2 regions of the Streptomyces sp. NPDC007025 genome follow, and region 2 is predicted to be linked to the other one. Evidence: riboswitches for the same ligand, from Rfam matches in the RefSeq annotation. Region 2 holds a riboswitch; the other holds the start of a gene.
The links. A riboswitch is a leader RNA that binds a small molecule or an ion and turns the genes downstream of it on or off. The one in region 2 is predicted to bind cobalamin.
Positions count from the first base shown of each region.

Region 1: it holds a riboswitch for cobalamin, as region 2 does, so the genes downstream of both, ACFYMO_RS16465 (ribonucleoside-diphosphate reductase subunit alpha) here and metE (5-methyltetrahydropteroyltriglutamate--homocysteine S-methyltransferase) in region 2, are expected to answer to the same signal.

Region 1 covers NZ_JBIAFT010000007.1:334,147-338,357, forward strand. Annotated here, with positions in the region: gene ACFYMO_RS16460 (ribonucleotide-diphosphate reductase subunit beta) at 1-267, opposite strand, end outside; gene ACFYMO_RS16465 (ribonucleoside-diphosphate reductase subunit alpha) at 267-2,708, opposite strand; cobalamin riboswitch at 2,869-3,004, opposite strand; gene ACFYMO_RS16470 (GNAT family N-acetyltransferase) at 3,165-3,662, opposite strand; gene ACFYMO_RS16475 (YbdD/YjiX family protein) at 3,762-3,965, opposite strand; gene ACFYMO_RS16480 (carbon starvation CstA family protein) at 3,986-4,211, opposite strand, start outside.
Region 2 covers NZ_JBIAFT010000002.1:27,340-31,550, forward strand. Annotated here, with positions in the region: gene metE (5-methyltetrahydropteroyltriglutamate--homocysteine S-methyltransferase) at 1-2,005, opposite strand, end outside; cobalamin riboswitch at 2,178-2,369, opposite strand; gene ACFYMO_RS03485 (MFS transporter) at 2,524-4,047, opposite strand; gene ACFYMO_RS03490 (LysR family transcriptional regulator) at 4,121-4,211, shown strand, end outside.

The sequences.
Region 1 (4,211 bases), on a different contig from region 2:
GTAGAGCGTCAGCACCAGATTGTTGGCCACGATCGAGTCACCGGTGGCGAAGAACGCCACCAGCCGGCTGATCATGTGCTGTTCGCCCGGGGTGAGCTTGGCCAGGTCGGCGACGTCGGAGTGGAGGTCGACCTCCTCCACGGTCCAGGTGTTCTTGATCGCGTCGCGGTAGCGCTCGTAGAAATGCGGGTAGCGCATCGGGCGCAGCGTCAGTTCGAAACCCGGGTCGAGCAGGTTCTTGGCGGCTGTCGGGTCGCTCGTCGTCATTACTGGCATGCCTCGCAGGACTCGGGGTTTTCCAGGGAGCAGGCGAGGGCCTCGTCGGCCGTCGCGGGGGCGGGGGCGGGGGCGGGGGCGGGCACCGAAGCGGTGGCTCCGGCCGCCTGCGCGATCCGGGTCGCGGGGCGCGACCGCAGGTAGTACGTGGTCTTGATGCCGCGCTTCCAGGCGTAGGCGTACATCGAGCTGAGCTTCCCGATGGTGGGCGAGGACAGGAAGAGGTTCAGCGACTGGCTCTGGTCCAGATACGGGGTACGGGCCGCCGCCATGTCGATCAGCGCCCGCTGCGGGGTCTCCCAGGCCGTCCGGTAGAGCGCGCGGACCTGCGCGGGCACCCACTCCAGCTCCTGCACCGAGCCGTTGGCCTCGCGCAGCGCCTCCCGGGCGCGCGCGTCCCACAGCCCCAGCCGCTTCAGCTCCGCGACCAGATAGGTGTTCACCTGGAGGAACTCGCCGCTGAGCGTCTCGCGCTTGAACAGGTTGGAGACCTGCGGCTCGATGCACTCGTACACCCCCGCGATGGACGCGATGGTGGCCGTCGGAGCGATCGCCAGCAGCAGGGAGTTGCGCATCCCGGTCCGGGAGATCCGTGCCCGCAGCGCCTCCCACCGCTGCGGCCAGGCCCGCTCCCCGGCCGTGGCCGGATAGTGGTCGGGGTGCAGCACGCCGCGCGCCGTGCGGGTCGCCTCCCACGCGGGCAGTGGTCCGTGCCGCTCGGCCAGCTCGGCGGAGGTCTCGTAGGCGGCCAGCATGATGCGCTCGGCGATCCGGGTGGACAGCTCGCGGGCCTCCGGGGAGTCGAAGGGCAGCCCGAGCCGGAAGAAGACGTCCTGCAGGCCCATCACTCCCAGGCCCACCGGCCGCCAGCGGGAGTTGGAGACGGCGGCCTGCCCGGTCGGATAGAAGTTGATGTCCACCACGCGGTCCAGGAACCGCACCGCGGTGCGGACCGTGGCGTCCAGCCGCTTCCAGTCCATCCGGTCCGGCAGCGGGCCGCCGTCCTCCTCGCTCAGGTGCGCGGCCAGGTTCACCGAGCCCAGGTTGCAGACGGCGGTCTCCCCGTCGTCGGTGACCTCCAGGATCTCCGTGCACAGGTTCGAGGAGTGCACGGTGTTGCCCGGTTCCGCGGTCTGGTTGGAGGTGCGGTTCGCGGCGTCCTTGAACGTCATCCAGCCGTTGCCGGTCTGCGCGAGGGTGCGCATCATCGCGCCGTACAGCTGCCGCGCGGGCAGCCGTTTGACCGCGCGCCCCTCGGCCTCGGCGCGGCGGTAGGCGGCGTCGAACTCCTCGCCCCACAGGTCCACCAGCTCCGGCGCCTCGGACGGGGAGAAGAGCGACCACTGTTCGTCCGCCTCGACGCGGCGCATGAACTCGTCCGGGATCCAGTGCGCCAGGTTGAGGTTGTGGGTGCGGCGCGCGTCCTCGCCGGTGTTGTCCCGCAGCTCCAGGAACTCCTCCAGGTCCGCGTGCCAGGTCTCCAGGTAGACGCAGGCTGCCCCCTTGCGGCGGCCGCCCTGGTTGACCGCGGCCACGGACGCGTCCAGCGTGCGCAGGAACGGCACGATGCCGTTCGAGTGGCCGTTGGTGCCCCGGATCAGTGCCCCGCGGGAGCGGATCCGGGAGTACGACAGACCGATGCCGCCCGCGTGCTTGGACAGCCGCGCGACCTGCTGGTAGCGCTCGTAGATCGAGTCCAGTTCGTCCTGGGGGGAGTCGAGCAGATAACAGGAGGACATCTGCGGGTGGCGGGTGCCGGAGTTGAAGAGCGTGGGGGAGGAGGGCAGATAGGCGAGGGAATTGGTGAGCCGGTAGAAGTCGGCCACCTCCGCGAGGGCCTGCGGCGACTCGTCAGCGGCCAGTCCGCAGGCCACCCGGAGCAGGAAGTGCTGCGCCGTCTCGACGGGGCGCCGGGTGATCGGATGCCGCAGCAGATAGCGGGAGTGGACCGTCCGCAGCCCGAAGTACCCGAACCGGTCGTCGGCGCCGTCCTCGACGGCCTCCCGCACCAGCGCGTCCAGCCGGTCGGCGTGCCGGCGGACGAACGCGTGCGTACCGTCGGCGATCAGCCCCTCCGCGTGGCCCAGCGCCACCGCGTCGGAGAACGAGACGACGCCTTCCGCGGCCGCCTCGTCCCGGATCGCGAGGGTCAGCAGCCGGGCCGCCAGCCGGGAGTACGCGGGGTCCTCGCTGATGCGGCCGGCCGCGGACTCGATGGCCAGGGTGCGCAGTTCCACCGCGTCCGCGCCCGGTTGCCTGCCGCGCAGCGCCGCGGCCAGCACCGGAGCCGGGTCCGCGTCCGGGAGGTCGGCGGTGAGCGCGGCGAGGGTCGCGCGCAACGCGGCGGCCGAAGGGTCCTCGCCGGCCTCGCCCCCCGTGGCGGAGCCGGGGGTGACGGGTGCCGGAAGGGTGGGGGCGGTGGTGACGGTCACGCGGTGCTCTCCCTCGCTGCTCACTGGCCGTGGGCAGCGGCACGGAGGGAGAGGCGCGCGCCCGGCCGCCCCGCTCGGGCACCGAGCCCGGTCCCGGGCCCGGAACCCTGTTCAGGGCACGGCGCGCTCCGCCCACCGGTCCAACCCACGAGACCTGGACGTTCATCAGGCTGCCGCCGGCAGGTACTCGGACTCGCGGGCGGGCTCGCGCCGGCCCCTCACCGTTGCGGGACAGTTCCGGATTCGCACCGGATTCCCCTGCGTCGAGGGCGACAGCCGTGAGACACCATACATCTTGTGCTCGGCCTAAGCAGGCACCCCATATCTTGTGCCGTCCTGGGTCGTGTCGGGAACCGGCGCCAGCCCCCCCGCAGCGCCCCCGGCGCGGCGCGGGGTGCGGGCACGGAGACCGGTCACCCGGGCCGGGCGCGGCGCGTGGCCCGGGCGGGGAAGCGTTCACAGGCGCAGCGCGTAGGCCCACAGGGTGACGCCCGGGACCGGGCTCCAGTCCCGCTCGGGGTCCCGGCGGAACCCGAGGCGCCGGTAGAGGCGGTGGGCGGCATGCATGGTCGGCTGGGTCGAGAGCACCAGCCCCGAGAGCCCCAGCGCGCGGGCCCGGTCCGAGCAGGCCGTCACCAGCGCCTCCCCGACCCCGCGTCCGCGTGCCGACTCGCGCACTCCCAGCATCCGGAACTCGCCCTCGTCCTGGCGCGCCCGCTCCGCGAAGGGCCCGCCGCGGCCGACGAAGGTGACGGTGCCCAGCAGTTCGCCCTGGTCCTCCTCGGCCACGAGCAGCTCCGCGTGGCCGGCGCGGCCCGCAGCGTCCCGCAGGGTCTCCAGATACGGGTCGGCCTCGCCGAGGTCCAGCAGCCCGCCGCTCAGATAGGCCCGGGCGACCAACTCGCCGAGTTCCGGGTATTCCGCGGGCCTGGCCGTTCTCACCGTGATGTCCATGCCGTCATCATCCGCCACACCACCGACAGCGCGGCCCGCCGAGGAAGGCGCCGCCGGGACGGTCGGCGGCGCGGTGCGACCGCACCCGCGGGCGGGTACTCAGCAGCAGCGGAAGCCCTCGCGCGGGTCGCCCTCGCGGGCGTCGGTGCGGCGCCGCTCGAACTCCCTCCTGCTGGGGACCTCCGCGTCCGGGCCCTGGTGCCGGCGCACATGGGCCACATACCGGTCGTAGGCGCTCTCGTCGGTCAGCTCGCGCACATACCAGCGCACCCAGCGTCCGGCACGCAGCACCGGGCGCACCATCCGGTCGGCGGCTGCCCCGCTCACCGGGAGTCCCCGTCCGCTCCGCCGCCGGACGGCCCGGCTGCCGCCGCTTCGGCCAGCTCGGTCTTCTCCTCCTTGGTGGCGATCAGTCCGGCGGGCGCCGTCAGCGTCGACTTCCGATAGGGCGCCTCGTGCATCCGGGTGCCCTCCGGGTCGCGCACCGCGCGCACGCAGGTGCGGGCCGCGTCGGCGAGGACGACGATGACCAGCAGCGCGAAGAGCGCC
Region 2 (4,211 bases):
TCGCCTGCACGATGTCGCCGAACTCGGCGTAGCACATGTGCGTGTGGATCTGGGTGTCGGGCCGTACCCCGGCGGTGGTGAGACGGAACGCCTCGGTCGCCCAGGCCAGGTAGGAATCGCGGTCGGCGGCGCGCAGCGGAAGGGTCTCGCGCAGTGCGGGTTCGTCGACCTGGATGACCGAGGTGCCGGCCGCCTCCAGGTCGCCCACTTCGTCACGCAGCGCGAGGGCGACCTGGCGTGCCGTGTCCCCGAGGGGCTGGTCGTCGCGGACGAAGGACCAGGCGAGCATGGTGACCGGGCCGGTCAGCATGCCCTTGACGGGACGTTCGGTCAGCGACTGGGCGTACCGGGTCCAGCGCACCGTCATCGGCTCGGGGCGGGAGAGGTCGCCGGCCAGGATCGGGGGGCGGACATAGCGGGTGCCGTAGGACTGCACCCAGCCGTGCTGAGTGGCCAGGTAGCCGGTGAGCTGCTCGGCGAAGTACTGCACCATGTCGTTGCGTTCCGGTTCGCCGTGCACCAGCACGTCGATGCCGGCCTTCTCCTGGAAGGCCAGGACATCGCGGATCTCGGTCTTGATCCGCTCCTCGTAGGCGTCGGGGCCGATGCGCCCGGCGCGCAGGTCGGCGCGGGCGGTACGCAGTTCGGTCGTCTGGGGGAAGGAGCCGATGGTGGTGGTGGGCAGCAGCGGCAGGCCCAGGTGTGCGCGCTGGGCTGTGGTGCGCTCGGCGTAGGAGGGGGAGCGGCGGGTCTCGGCCTCGGTGACGGCGGCGGCCCGGGCCCGCACCGCCGGGTCGTGGGTGAGCGCGGAGTCGGTGCGGGAGGCCAGGTCGGCACGGTTGGCGGCCAGTTCGGCGCCGATGGCGTCGGTGCCGTGTGCCAGGCCCTTGGCGAGGGTGGCGATCTCGGCTGTCTTCTGCCGGGCGAAGCTGAGCCAGCGCAGCACCTCGGGGTCGATGTCGCGTTCGGCCTTCACGTCCAGCGGTACGTGCAGCAGTGAGCAGGAGGCCGACACGTCCACCCGGCCGGCGAGCCCGAGGAGGGTGCCCAGGATGGTCAGGGATTTCTCCAGGTCGTTGATCCAGATGTTGCGGCCGTTGACGACGCCGGCCACCAGGCGTTTGCCGGGCAGGCCGCCGGCTGCGGCCAGCGCGTCGAGGTTGGCCGCGGCCGCCTCGGTGAAGTCCACCGCGAGGCCGTCGACCGGTGCTTTGGCCAGCATCGGCAGGGCGTCCCCGAGCCGGTCGAAATAGGAGGCGACCAGCAGCTTCGGCCGGTCGGTGAGCCCGCCCAGCTCGCGGTAGGCCCGCTCCGCGGCGGCCAGCTCCTGCGGGGTGCGGTCCTGGACCAGTGCGGGCTCGTCCAGTTGGATCCATGCGGCGCCCGCGGCACGCAGATCGGCGAGGAGTTCGGCGTAGACCGGCAGGAGTCGCTCCAGCAGGCTCAGCGGCTCGAAGTCCGCGGCGACCCCCGGGGCGGGCTTGGCCAGCAGGAGGTAGGTGACCGGACCGACCAGCACGGGCCGGCCCGCCAGCCCCAGCGCCAGGGCTTCCTTCAGCTCGGTGACCTGCTTGGTGGCGTCGGCCGCGAAAACGGTGTCCGGACCGAGTTCGGGGACCAGGTAGTGGTAGTTGGTGTCGAACCACTTGGTCATCTCCAGCGGCGCCACGTCCTGGGTGCCGCGGGCCATCGCGAAGTAGCCCGCCAGGGTGTCGGCCGCCACGGCCTCCCGGTGGCGTTCGGGGATGGCGCCGACCATGACGCCGGTATCCAGCATGTGGTCGTAGTAGGAGAAGTCGCCGGTGGGCACCTCGTGGATGCCGGTCTCGGCGAGCTGTCGCCAGCTGGCGGCGCGCAGGTCCTTGGCGGTCTGCCGGAGGGCTTCGGCGGTGACGCGGCCCTTCCAGTAGCCCTCGACGGCCTTCTTCAGCTCCCGGTTCGGGCCCTGGCGGGGGTAGCCGTGGACGGTGGCCCCTGCTGCCGCGGCTGCGGACTTCGCTGTCACGGAGATCTCCTTCGCGAGATGTCTCGTCGGGATCCCGGCGGGCACGAGGAGCGAAGGTGACGGAACACCGGTGAAAAGGCGGAAGCGCGGCCTGCTTCCGTCCACCGGATATGTGCGCCGACCCGCCCTCGAGGTCACCGGAATGTCCGCACACACATGGGCGCGTGCGGGCAACGGGCAGGTCTTCGGACTCGCGGGCGCGCCTGCCGGTCTCCCGGCGGGGCTCCTACTGGCCGTCGCTTCCCGGACCGTCGGGTCCAGTGCGTGTGACGGCGGTCGTTCCCACTCACCGCTGCGGGGCAGTCCCGGACTTCCACCGGGTTCCCTCTTACGACATCCCGCCTGGCGGACGGGACGAACCAGCTGCCCCGCCAGCCTAGGCGCAGAGCCCCCCGCCTGGGTAGTGCGCCCCGCGAGTCCCCGGCCCATCCGCGCCCGGTCCCGGGCGCCGCACTCCGGAGGTGAGCGTGTCCTCCCCGACTCCGCCGGTGGCCCTGCCCGCGTCGCCCTCATGCGGTTCAGCGGTTCCGCCACGTCCCGGAGGGGTGTTCCTGCGCTGTCGGCCGATGCGGGCCAGGAGGGACCGGCCGTCGGCCCGGGGGACGAACGTCCGCCGGGCCGACGGAGGAACGCGGCGACGGGCGTGGGCGGCGGCCGCGCAGCCGGACCGGTGCAGACGTCCCCGTCCCACGCGCCGGACGGCTGCTTAGGAAGACCCGGCGAGGGACGTGCGCGGCGGAGTGCGTCGCCCGCCCGTCTCGCCGCACCGGGACGGGCAGGCGGCAGGTGGAGCACAGAACGACCGCACCGAGGGCGGCACCGGCCCAGCTCAGCACGGTCACCGCCGCGGTGAGCGGCATGTGCGCGGACATCAGTCCGACGGCGACGGCCGGGGTTCCGGACCCCGTGTAGAAGAGGAGGTACAGCGCGGCCGCGATCCCGGCGCGGTGTCCGGGAGGTGTCCGCGCGTCCACCGCGCGGGCGGCCCCGCTGACGGCCAGCCCGTGTCCGGAGCCGGCGAGCAGGGCGGAGACGAGTGTCGCGTGGAGCGATGCGGCACCGCTGGCGGCGAGGAGCACCAGGCTTGCGGTCAGTGCCGCGAGACCGAGGGCCCGGGCCGAGCGTGCCGAGCGGCGGATCCCGGCGCACTGCGTCAGCACCGAGCACACCAGGACTGCCGCCACCACGCCCCCCGCCAGGGCCGGGCCCGCTCCGCGCGAGGTACGCGCGAGCAGCGCCGGAAGGAGCGCGAGGTAGATGCCGACGACGGCCCAGGCGAGGAACCCGGTCAGCCCGGCGACGACGAACAACGGCCGGAGGGCGGAGGGCAGATGCGGGCGGGCCGGGCGCCACCGTCGGCGGGCCCCGGAGGCCCCCGGCCCGGGCTCGGGAATGTTCCGGCGCATCAGGTGCCAGACCCAGGCCAGCAGCGCCAGGTGCAGCAAGTAGGGGGTGACCAGGGGGGCCGGCGCGTACTGGGCGAGTACCCCCGAGAGGGCCGGGCCCGCGGCGGTGCCTGCCGCGAAGGCCAGTCCGGCCAGCAGGGGTCCGCCGATACGGGCCGTGGGGTGTCGGTGCCGGGTGATGAGGGCCTGGGCGGCGCCGGTCGCGGCTCCCAGCGCCAGCGCCTGGCTCACGCGTCCGGCGAAGAGCCAGGCGGGGCCGAGGGCGAGGAGGAAGCATCCGGAGCCGACGGCGGCCAGCAGCACGCTCGACCGCAGCACCGGCCGGGGGCCCACGACATCGGCGGCCGGGCCGCACAGCAGCAGCGTCGGTCCACTCACCAGCGCGAACGTCGCGAAGAGCAGCGTCATGACCAGGTCGTCATAGCCGAAGAGGCGCTGGTAGTCCGGGTAGAGCGGGCCGGGCAGATAGGCGCCTGCGGTCAGCACCAGCACAAGGAGTCCGGTGGTCCGCACCGTCCGCCGGTCATCCCGGCCCTCCGGCAGCCGCCGCCCTCGGATGGACCGTGCGGCGGGCGGGGAGACGGGGGCCGGATCCGAGCGGGCGCTCCTGCCCGGGGAAAGACGCTGATCAGTCACGCAAGCCAGTGTGCAGGCCGGGAAACACAAGGGGAATCAAACGAATTCGAAGTCAATCATGCAAACTCTTTGCATGATTGACTCCCGGCTCCGGATCCTGCAGATGGTCGCCGAGCACGGCACGGTGACCGCCGCCGCCCGGGCCCTGCATTACACGCCCTCAG